DNA from 3 places in the Arthrobacter sp. E44 genome. Region 2 is predicted to be linked to each of the others. Evidence: riboswitches for the same ligand, from Rfam matches in the RefSeq annotation. Region 2 holds a riboswitch; each other region holds the start of a gene.
The links. A riboswitch is a leader RNA that binds a small molecule or an ion and turns the genes downstream of it on or off. The one in region 2 is predicted to bind thiamine pyrophosphate.
Positions count from the first base shown of each region.

Region 1: it holds a riboswitch for thiamine pyrophosphate, as region 2 does, so the genes downstream of both, thiO (glycine oxidase ThiO) here and thiC (phosphomethylpyrimidine synthase ThiC) in region 2, are expected to answer to the same signal.
Region 3: it holds a riboswitch for thiamine pyrophosphate, as region 2 does, so the genes downstream of both, ACETK3_RS08225 (ECF transporter S component) here and thiC (phosphomethylpyrimidine synthase ThiC) in region 2, are expected to answer to the same signal.

Region 1 covers NZ_JBHDJA010000001.1:139,551-142,822, reverse strand. Annotated here, with positions in the region: gene thiS (sulfur carrier protein ThiS) at 1-22, opposite strand, end outside; gene thiO (glycine oxidase ThiO) at 19-1,347, opposite strand; TPP riboswitch at 1,340-1,459, opposite strand; gene thiE (thiamine phosphate synthase) at 1,487-2,236, shown strand; gene ACETK3_RS00635 (RNB domain-containing ribonuclease) at 2,276-3,272, shown strand, end outside.
Region 2 covers NZ_JBHDJA010000012.1:142,993-146,264, forward strand. Annotated here, with positions in the region: gene ACETK3_RS12770 (VOC family protein) at 1-132, opposite strand, end outside; gene ACETK3_RS12775 (amidohydrolase family protein) at 232-1,314, opposite strand; TPP riboswitch at 1,395-1,502, shown strand; gene thiC (phosphomethylpyrimidine synthase ThiC) at 1,498-3,272, shown strand, end outside.
Region 3 covers NZ_JBHDJA010000007.1:62,645-65,916, reverse strand. Annotated here, with positions in the region: gene ACETK3_RS08230 (ABC transporter ATP-binding protein) at 1-1,275, opposite strand, end outside; gene ACETK3_RS08225 (ECF transporter S component) at 1,275-1,898, opposite strand; TPP riboswitch at 1,965-2,105, opposite strand; gene ACETK3_RS08220 (iron-containing redox enzyme family protein) at 2,386-3,272, shown strand, end outside.

The DNA of each region.
Region 1 (3,272 bases), on a different contig from region 2:
TTCCGTTGAGGGTGATGTTCACGCTGTTTCCTTGGTGTGGGTGCCATTGTCGTGGAGGCCGTGGGTGGCCGTTCCCGGGCCGGAGAACCGGCCCGGGCGGAAGGGGACCCAGCGGGGGTCGGCTTTTCCGTCGAGCAGATCCGTGCAGATGGCTGCTGCAGCGGGTGTGAGCAGGACGCCGTGCCGGAAAAAACCGGTGGCGATGATGAGCCCCGGAACGTAACCGGCTTCCGTTGCGGATCCTTCGCTTCTTAAGGCCAGGTCCACCGGCACCCTTCCCAGCAGCGGCGCATTGTCCGGGGTTCCCGGGCGGGCCCGGGCCGTGCATTCCAGAAGTTCGAGCTCGGCGACGGCGGGCACCAGCGCCTGGGCATCGCGCAGCAGCTGGTAGACGCCGCCGGCACTGACGGCGTCGGACAGGGCGTCCTCGCGCTGGGTGGCTCCGATCACCACGGTCCCGTCCCGGCGCGGAACGATGTACACCGGAACTCCGTGCACCAGTCCCCGCACCGTTGCGGTCACCAGGGGCTGGAGGGGGCCGGGCACTGCAAGCCGGAGGATGTCCCCGTGGACGGGACGCAGGGGCAGCTCGAGGCCATGGGGGAGGTCCGCGAGCGCCCCCGCCTGCAGCCCGTTGGCCACCACGGTTTCCGCTGCCAGGACGGTGCCGCCACCGGCGAGCCGAACCCCCGTAACGATGCCGTCCTCCCACAACAGCCCGCTTGCCCGCTCCGGCACTGCGTAACCGTCCACTGCCCCTGCCACGGCGAGGTGGTGCGTTTCGCGGGCGCCGCCGGCCAGTGCCAGCCGCAGGGCCGCCACCAGCCGGCGGGGATCCACCTGGTGGTCCCCCGGGGTATCGAGGGCGCAGGCGATGGCGGGGCTGAGGAGGGGTTCGCGTTTGCGGGCCTCCCGGACGGTCAGGGGTTCCACGGACAGCCCGCTCGCCTGTTGAACTGTGCGCAGGTCCATCAGGGCGCGGCGGTCGGCGGCGTCGGCGCCCACGGCGAGTGTCGGCGTCGTGAGGTATCCGGAATCCGTGCCCGATGCATCGGCGACGGCGGCCGCGAATGCCGGCCACCGTGACGATGCCTCCAGCATGAGTTCCAGGAGGTCCTCCTCCTGGTAGTGCAGTTCGCTCACGGGGGCCAGCATGCCGGCGGCAGCCCAGCTCGCGCCGGAACCTGGCGCGTCGTCAATGAGGACGACGGAGCGTCCGGAACGCTGCAGTTCCCAGGCGATACCGTGTCCCACCACTCCCCCGCCAATGACGGCGACGTCGGCACGAAGGGTGGGGGGAATGGACGCATCAACGGACGAGGGCTGGGTGGTGCCGGGGGTACGCATCTGGGTTCCTTCCCTACGCCGGCATTAACCGGATCAGGTCAAGCGGTCGGCTCTGACGCCCTCTCAGCCCGGCGCTTTGTGACAGCTGCCGCGGGCTCCCGCAGTACCTCCCCAGTTTAGAGGAATTAGGCTTGCAGGCATGAATGCGACCACCCCTTCCCTTCCCGCAGGTTCCCACGCTCCGGCCGGCGGAGTTGCCAATGCCGAGGTTGTCAACGCCCGCGACAGCGAGGCCCTTAAGGCTGCCCGCCTGTATCTCTGCACCGATGCACGGCGGGACCGCGGCGATTTTGCGGAGTTCGTGGACGCGGCCTTTGCCGGCGGCGTGGACATCATTCAGCTGCGTGACAAGACCATCGAGGCAGCCGAGGAACTGGACCTTTTGGCTGTGCTGAAGGAAGTGGCGGTGCGGCGCGGCAAGCTGTGGGCGGTCAACGACCGCGCCGACATCGCCGTGCTTTCCGGGGCCCCGGTGTTCCATATCGGCCAGAAGGACCTGCCGCTGGCGGCCGCACGCACGCTGGTCGACGGCAACGCCGCCATCGGACTCTCCAGCCATACGCCCGAGCAGGTGGATGCCGCCCTTGCCGCAACTGCCGCACCGTCCGGGCTGGACTACTTCTGCGTGGGCCCTGTCTGGGCTACGCCCACCAAACCCGGCAGGGCCGCCGTCGGTCCCGAACTGGTCAAGTACGCGGCCGAGGCGTCACGGCAGGCTGCGGACCCGGTGCCCTGGTTTGCCATCGGCGGCATCGACCACGGCAACGTCCGCCAGGTGGCGGAGGCGGGTGCGCGCAGGATCGTGGTGGTCCGGGCCATCACCGAAGCCCCTGATCCCGCCGCAGCTGCTGCCTCCCTCCTCGACGCGCTGGACGCTGCCGGTTCCTGAGCCTGCTTAATCGCGGAACTTGGGGCTACGCTGAATTTTGTGTCACATCATCGGCTGGCTCCCAACGTCCACGACCATAAGAACGCCTTGGAAGAGGCGTTGGGCCTGCTGCGGACGGAGCTTGAGCTTCCGGGCCCGTATCCCGCAGAAGCCGTGGAAGACGCCCTGGCTGCCGTTGCGGCGCTGCAGCTGCCGTCCTACGACCTGACCGCCGTCGAGTTTGTCACCATCGACCCGGCATCCTCCACGGACCTGGACCAGGCAGTGTTTATTGAATTGGACGGGGACGGCTACCGCGTGATGTACGCGATCGCCGATGTTCCAGCCTTCGTTGCGCCGGGAGGCCCCCTGGACGCGGAGACGCGGCGGCGCGGACAGACGTTCTACGCTCCTGACGGCCGGATCCCACTGCACCCGGAGGTCATCAGCGAAGGGGCCGGGAGCCTGCTGCCCGGCCAGGAGTGTTCGGCCTTCGTCTGGGATTTCACGCTCGACGGCGAAGCAACCGTACTGACGGTCAGCGTCCGTCGCGCGAGGGTCCGCAGCCGCGACAAGCTCAGCTACCGGGGCGCCCAGGCAGCCCTCGACGCCGGGACCGCCCCGCCCGTGCTCCAGCTGCTCCGTGAGGTGGGCCTGAAGCGGGTGGCACTGGAACGGGCGCGTGAAGGTGCAAGCCTGAACATGCCTGAGCAGGAGATTGTCCAGCTGCCCGACGGCGGCTACCGGATTGACGCTGTTCCACAGCTTCCGGTGGAGGACTGGAACGCGCAGATTTCGCTGATGACCGGGATGGCGGCGGCGCAGCTCATGCTGGAGGGCAAGGTGGGCATCCTGCGCACCATGCCGGCCCCGGACGAACGGTCGCTGAAGCATTTTCGCCTGCAGACCGAGGTGCTGGGCAGGCCATGGGACGGCGAAGTCAGCTATGGCGAGTATCTGCGGTCCCTGGACCCCACCGATCCGCGGCAGCTGGCCATCATGCATTCGGCAGGCATGCTGTTCCGCGGAGCCTCCTACACCGCCTTCGACGGGACCG
Region 2 (3,272 bases):
AGCCACCACCTCGAGTCCCAGCGCGCGCTGGTAGTAGTCGGCCATGAGCTTCATGTCGCCCACCTTGAGCATCACGGTGCCCATGGCGAGGTCGGCAGGAAGAAGATCCTGGCTGCTGGCTGCTGCGGTCATTGATGGCTCCTTGTGTTGGAGGCCGTCCCAATGGCGGCCTGTCACACATTAAAATTACTTGAAGCTTCAATTTATTCCAAGTCCCCAAGGGCCCTCTGGTCAGCGGATGATGCGGCCGCCCAGCACCACATGCTCAAGCGACCTGATGGTCTCCGGCACGGCCCGGGGGTCTTCCCGGCACACCACCGCGTCGGCCCGCGCTCCTTCCGCCAGGACGCCCGCCCCCAGCCAGGTCCGGGCGGCCCAGCATGCGGCATCCAGTGCTGCCGTCATTGGCAGGCCGGCGCCGTGCAGTTCAAGGATTTCGTCCGCGATCCTGCCGTGGCGGATTGTGCTGCCGGCATCGGTTCCGGCAAAGATGCGCACGCCGGCTGCGTGGGCCTCGGCCGCCCGTTCCAGCCTGCGTTCCCACAGGGCGCGCATGTGGGCGGCGTAGCGCGGGAACTTGGAATCCGCCTGCGCCGCGATGTCCGGAAAGGTGGCGATATTGATGAGGGTGGGCACGATCGGTATGCCCTGTTCGGCGAACCGGGGCAGGTGGCGGGGCAGGAGGCCCGTGGCATGTTCAATGCAGTCGATTCCGGCATCCAGCATCTGGTCCAGGGTGTCCTCGGCGAAACAGTGGGCGGTCACCCGGGCACCTTCGTCATGCGCTGCCTGGACGGCGTCACGGACGACGGCGGCGGGAAAGGAAGGAGCCAGGTCACCGGCGCCGCGGTCAATCCAGTCCCCCACCAGCTTGACCCAGCCGTCGCCGTCGCGCGCCTGCTTGCGGACGGCCTCCACGAGGCCCTCCGGCTCCACTTCCTCCGCGAAGCCGCGCAGGTAGCGCCGCGTTCGGGCGATGTGCCGCCCGGCACGGATCAGCAGCGGGAAATCCCCGCGGCCCTGCATCCAGCGGGTGTCGGCCGGTGAACCGGCGTCACGGACCAGCAGGGTTCCTGCGTTGAGGTCAGCCAGGGCCTGCTCCGCAGCCGTGGCGGCGTCAACGGGGCCGCCCGGTCCCAGCCCGATGTGGCAGTGCGCGTCAACGAAACCCGGCAGTACCCAGCCATGGAGGACCCTGCCCGGCTCCGTCACGGGACGGGTGAAGGTGAGGCTCCCGTCCACGGACCAAAGCCCGTACCGGATGCTGTCGGGTCCGGTCAGGACGGGTCCGCTGAATTCAATGACTTGTGGCATCAGGACTTCCTTTCATTGCCCGGACAGGCTAGCACCGCGGATTGTGACAACGCGGTCCCAGGGGCCTGTGGTAGCTTCGTTCCTGACCACACGGGTGCCCCTGCAGGGGCTGAGATCGGGCTGACGCGGCCTGCGACCGTTGAACCTGTCCGGGTAATGCCGGCGAAGGAAGTGAGTATTCCCTTGAGTACACAAAACACCCAGTTAAACGCTGCCCAAATCCAGGCAGAAACAACAGCGGACGCTCAGACAGCACTTCAGGTGACCCAGTCCCTGAAGTCGCATTCGCTGGCCTTTATCGAAGATCCCGGCGCCGGGATCCGGGTGCCGGTAACGGAAATTTCCCTTGAGCCATCCCCCAACGGCCGGCCCAACGAACCGTTCCGCACCTACCGGACAGCGGGGCCGGGCAGCGACCCCGTCCGGGGCCTTCAGCCCTTCCGTTCGGAGTGGATTGAGGCACGGGCAGACACCGAGGCGTACACCGGCAGGGAGCGCAACCTGCTCGATGACGGCCGCTCGGCAGTCCGCCGGGGTGCCGCCTCTGCAGAATGGAAGGGCGCCCGGCCGGTGCCCCGCCGCGCCGTCGACGGCCGGACAGTGACGCAGATGCACTATGCCCGGCAGGGCATCATCACCCAGGAAATGCGGTTCGTGGCGCTGCGGGAAAACTGCGACGTCGAGCTGGTCCGCAGCGAGCTGGCCGCCGGCCGCGCGATCATCCCCAGCAACATCAACCATCCCGAGTCCGAGCCGATGATCATCGGCAAGGCCTTCCTGGTGAAGATCAACGCCAACATCGGCAATTCCGCGGTCACCAGCTCCATCGCGGAGGAGGTGGACAAGCTGCAGTGGGCCACGCAGTGGGGCGCCGACACCGTCATGGACCTGTCCACCGGCGACGACATCCACACCACCAGGGAATGGATCATCCGCAACTCCCCCGTCCCCATCGGGACAGTACCGATCTACCAAGCCCTGGAAAAGGTCAACGGCGAGGCCAACGCGCTGACATGGGAGATTTTCCGCGACACTGTCATTGAACAGTGCGAGCAGGGCGTTGACTACATGACCATCCACGCCGGCGTGCTGCTGCGGTACGTCCCGCTCACAGCCAACCGCGTAACGGGCATCGTCTCGCGCGGCGGCTCGATCATGGCCGGCTGGTGCCTGGCCCACCACCAGGAAAACTTCCTGTACACGCACTTCGATGAGCTATGCGAGATCTTCGCGAAGTACGACGTTGCGTTTTCCCTGGGTGACGGTCTGCGCCCCGGTTCCACCGCTGACGCCAACGACGCCGCCCAGTTCGCGGAGCTGGACACGCTGGCCGAGCTGACGCAGCGCGCCTGGGAATACGACGTGCAGGTGATGGTGGAAGGCCCTGGCCACGTCCCCTTCCACCTGGTCCGGGAAAACGTCGAGCGCCAGCAAGAGCTGTGCAAGGGCGCGCCGTTCTACACCCTGGGGCCGCTGGTGACTGATGTTGCCCCGGGCTATGACCACATCACGTCGGCCATCGGTGCCACCGAGATTGCCCGGTACGGGACCGCGATGCTCTGCTACGTCACCCCGAAGGAACACCTGGGCCTGCCCAACAAGGACGACGTGAAGACCGGCGTGATCACCTACAAGATCGCCGCCCATGCTGCGGACCTGGCCAAGGGCCACCCGGGCGCGCACGAGCGGGACGACGCGCTGTCCAAGGCCCGTTTCGAGTTCCGCTGGCGGGACCAGTTCGCGCTGTCCCTGGACCCTGTCACCGCCGAGGCGTTCCACGATGAGACGCTGCCGGCCGAGCCCGCCAAAACGGCGCACTTCTGCTCGATGTGCGGGCCTAAGTTCTGCTCCATGCGGATCAGCCAGGACATCCGTGATGAATTCGGCTCCGCGGAGGCCCAAGCGGCGCTTGCCGGCGTGGCATCGGGGATGCGGGAGAAGAGCGAGGAGTTCCTGGC
Region 3 (3,272 bases), on a different contig from region 2:
GGTGAGCCGCAGCCGCTCCAGCAGCTCGTCAACCCGGTCCTCACCATGGCCCAGGTGCCGGGGGCCAAAGCGCAGCTCATCCAGCACTTTGCCGGTCACGAACTGGTGCTCAGGCTCCTGGAACACCGTCCCTACGCGGGAAATCAATTGCTCGGCCTTCCACCGGAACGGGTCGATGCCCGCACCCCGGCTGAGGTCCAGGGTGGCGGAGACTTTTCCGGAGACCGGCTCCAGGAGGCCGGCAAGGGTCAGCGCGAAGGTCGACTTGCCGGCGCCGTTGGGACCGGTGATGGCCAGGGCCTGCCCGGCGCGGACCTGCGCGGCCACGCCTTCCTGGACGGGGACGGGCGGGATCCTGCGGAAGCCCTTGCGGCTGGGTCGTTCGCGGGAAACACCCAGCTGTTCGGCCGCCAGCAGGAGATTCCCCGTTCCCGGCGCCTGCACCGCAGCCCGGGCACGGGTGGCCGGGACGTAGCCGGGAACCCACACCCCCGCCGCGGCGAGCATGGTGCGCGCCTCACTGAGTACCCGGTCCGGCGGCCCGTCCAAGAGCACGGCGGGCTCGGAGGCGGAGCCCGGCTGCAGGACCACGATCCGGTCCACCAGGTCCTTCCACACCGACACCCGGTGCTCCACCACCACCAGGGTGGCCCCGGTCTTGTCCAGGCAGCGCGCCACGGCGTCGCGGACTTCCAGCACCCCGTCCGGGTCCAGGTTGGCGGTGGGCTCATCCAGCAGGATTAGCCCCGGGCGCATGGCCAGGATCCCCGCCAGCGCCAGGCGCTGCTTTTGCCCGCCGGACAGGGCCGACGTCGGGTGGTCCAGCGGGAGGTGGGACAGTCCGACGTCGGCAAGCGCCTCGTGCACGCGCGCCCAGATGGCGTCACGCGGCACGGCAAGGTTCTCGGCTCCGAACGCGACGTCGTCCCCCACCCGCGACAGGACCACCTGCGTCTCCGGGTCCTGCTGCATCAAGCCGGCGCGGCCGCGCTGGGAGCGGGGCACGGCGCCGTCAACCAGCAGCGAACCCGACTCGTCGGCGTCGCCCGCCTCGCCGTCGTCGTCAATGTCTCCCAGTACGCCGGCCAGCGCATGCAGGAGCGTCGACTTTCCGGCGCCCGAGGGGCCCAGCAGCAGCACCCGCTCGCCGGGGCTGATGTCCAGGTCAAGGGCATGGACGGCGGGCCTGGCCCTGCCGGCATGCCGCCAGCCCCAGCCGCGGGCAGTGACCGCGGCGGGGCGGACGGCGCCGGCTGCGCCCTGGGAGGGTGCCATCAGGAGAAGACTGGCTCCGTGGCAGCCCTGCGGGACGCGAAGGAGCTCAGTACGCCGGTGCGGGCCAGGCCGCGGGTGGCGAGCCAGGACAGGCCGCCGGCCAGGACGGCGCCGGAGATGGTGGTGAGGACGATGTAGGCGAACTTGTCCGCACCTGAGTAGGCGATGTTCCAGCCCCACGGCGCGAACGAGTCATTCAGGCCGCAGAAGAAGCCGGCCGCGGCGCCTGCCAGCAGGGAGACGGGCAGGTTGAACTTGCGGTAGGCGAAGATGATGAAGATGATCTCCGCACCCAGGCCCTGGATTAACCCCGAGAACAGGACCGAGGCGCCGTACTGCGAGCCCATGAGCAGCTCTCCGGTGGCGGCCACGGTCTCGCAGAACAGCGCCGCGCCCGGCTTGCGGATGATGAGCATGCCCAGCACGCCCGGAATCATCCATCCGCCGGCCAGCAGACCGGTGAGCGGCGGGTAGGCCGCGTTCATGGGGGCGGACAGTGCTGCCGCGCCCTGGTCCCATGCCCAGAAGATGACGCCGCCGGCGATGGCCACCAGCGCGGCCACCACGATGTCCACGACGCGCCAGGACCTGCTGGTGGTCTTCTTGATTGCTGCAGTGCTCATGTGATCCTCCTGGGGAACAGGAGGGGAAAGTGGACCGGCTGACGGCCCGTTGCCGTGCAGCCGCGACACTTTGAGAACTCGACTCCCTTGCGCCGGTACTAACCGGATCAGGTTCGAGGGTCTGCGGCGGTCCGCACTCTCAGCGCCCACCTGCGGTGCCCGGCTTCTGCCAGGATGCCCGACGGCGGCGCTCCCCTGTCGTTTTTAGTGTTGCTTTTTGGTTTGGGTAAGGCTTTTGATTTGCCCATCCGGGCGTGGTCCAGTTTACACCGAACGGCGCTGGATTGAGGGCTGCGGGCGCCAACCGGACAGGATGTGACCGGCCGTGCGTGGTGGCGCCAGGCATGGAAACAAGCGCGCTTAGCTTTTATTAGTAATCATGCTTACTATGTTGTCTCCCGGGTTTCGAGGAGTACGGGCACATGGGACTCACCATGGTCGGCCCCGCGTTCGTTCCCGTCAGCAGCGCGGCAGACCAAGGAGCACCATGAGAATCCCGGAAACCAGAGGCCCCGTCAGCAGCGCACTGTTCAAAGTCCTGGCGCAGGCTCCGGACGCCGCGGGGCCGGGCCTGGATGGGCTGTACTCCCTGGTGGTGCGGCAGCTGGCCGGAACCGGCGACATCATTGCCGACGAGGACATCCAACTCGCACTATTCTGCCTTTACGAACTCCATTACTCCGGGCTGGACGGCGTTTCAGACAGCTGGGAGTGGGAGCCTGCGCTGATCAGGGTCCGGCGGCTGATCGAGGAACCCTTCGAAGCGGCACTGCGCGCTGCCGCCAAGGAGGCGGCAGGAAACTTCGAACTGCCCGACGGAATTGCCATGACCAGTGACGCAGTTGCCGACGTCCTCTTCGGCCTGGCCGCCACGGACACCGGCCCCAGCCTGTCCCGCTACGTGGCCCGGAAAGCCACCCTGGACCAGCTCAAGGAGTTCCTGGTCCACAAATCCATGTACCAGCTGAAGGAAGCCGACCCGCACACCTGGGCCATTCCGCGGCTCAGCGGCAGGCCGAAGGCGGCCCTGGTGGAAATCCAGGCGGACGAATACGGCGGCGGCCGGCCTGAGCGGATGCACAGCGCGCTGTTCGCCCGGACCATGCGAGGCCTGGGCCTGGATGACAGCTACGGCGCCTACGTGGACACAGTCCCGGCAATCTCCCTGGCTTCCGTCAACCTCATGTCGCTCTGCGGCCTGAACCGCCGGCTCCGCGGTGCCATCACCGGGCACCTCGCCATCTACGAAATGACCTCCTCGCAGCCCAACCGCTTCTACGGCAACGGATTCCGCCGGCACGGCTTCGGGCCTGACATCACGCACTACTTTGACGAGCACGTGGAGGCCGACGCCGTGCACGAACAGATTGCGGG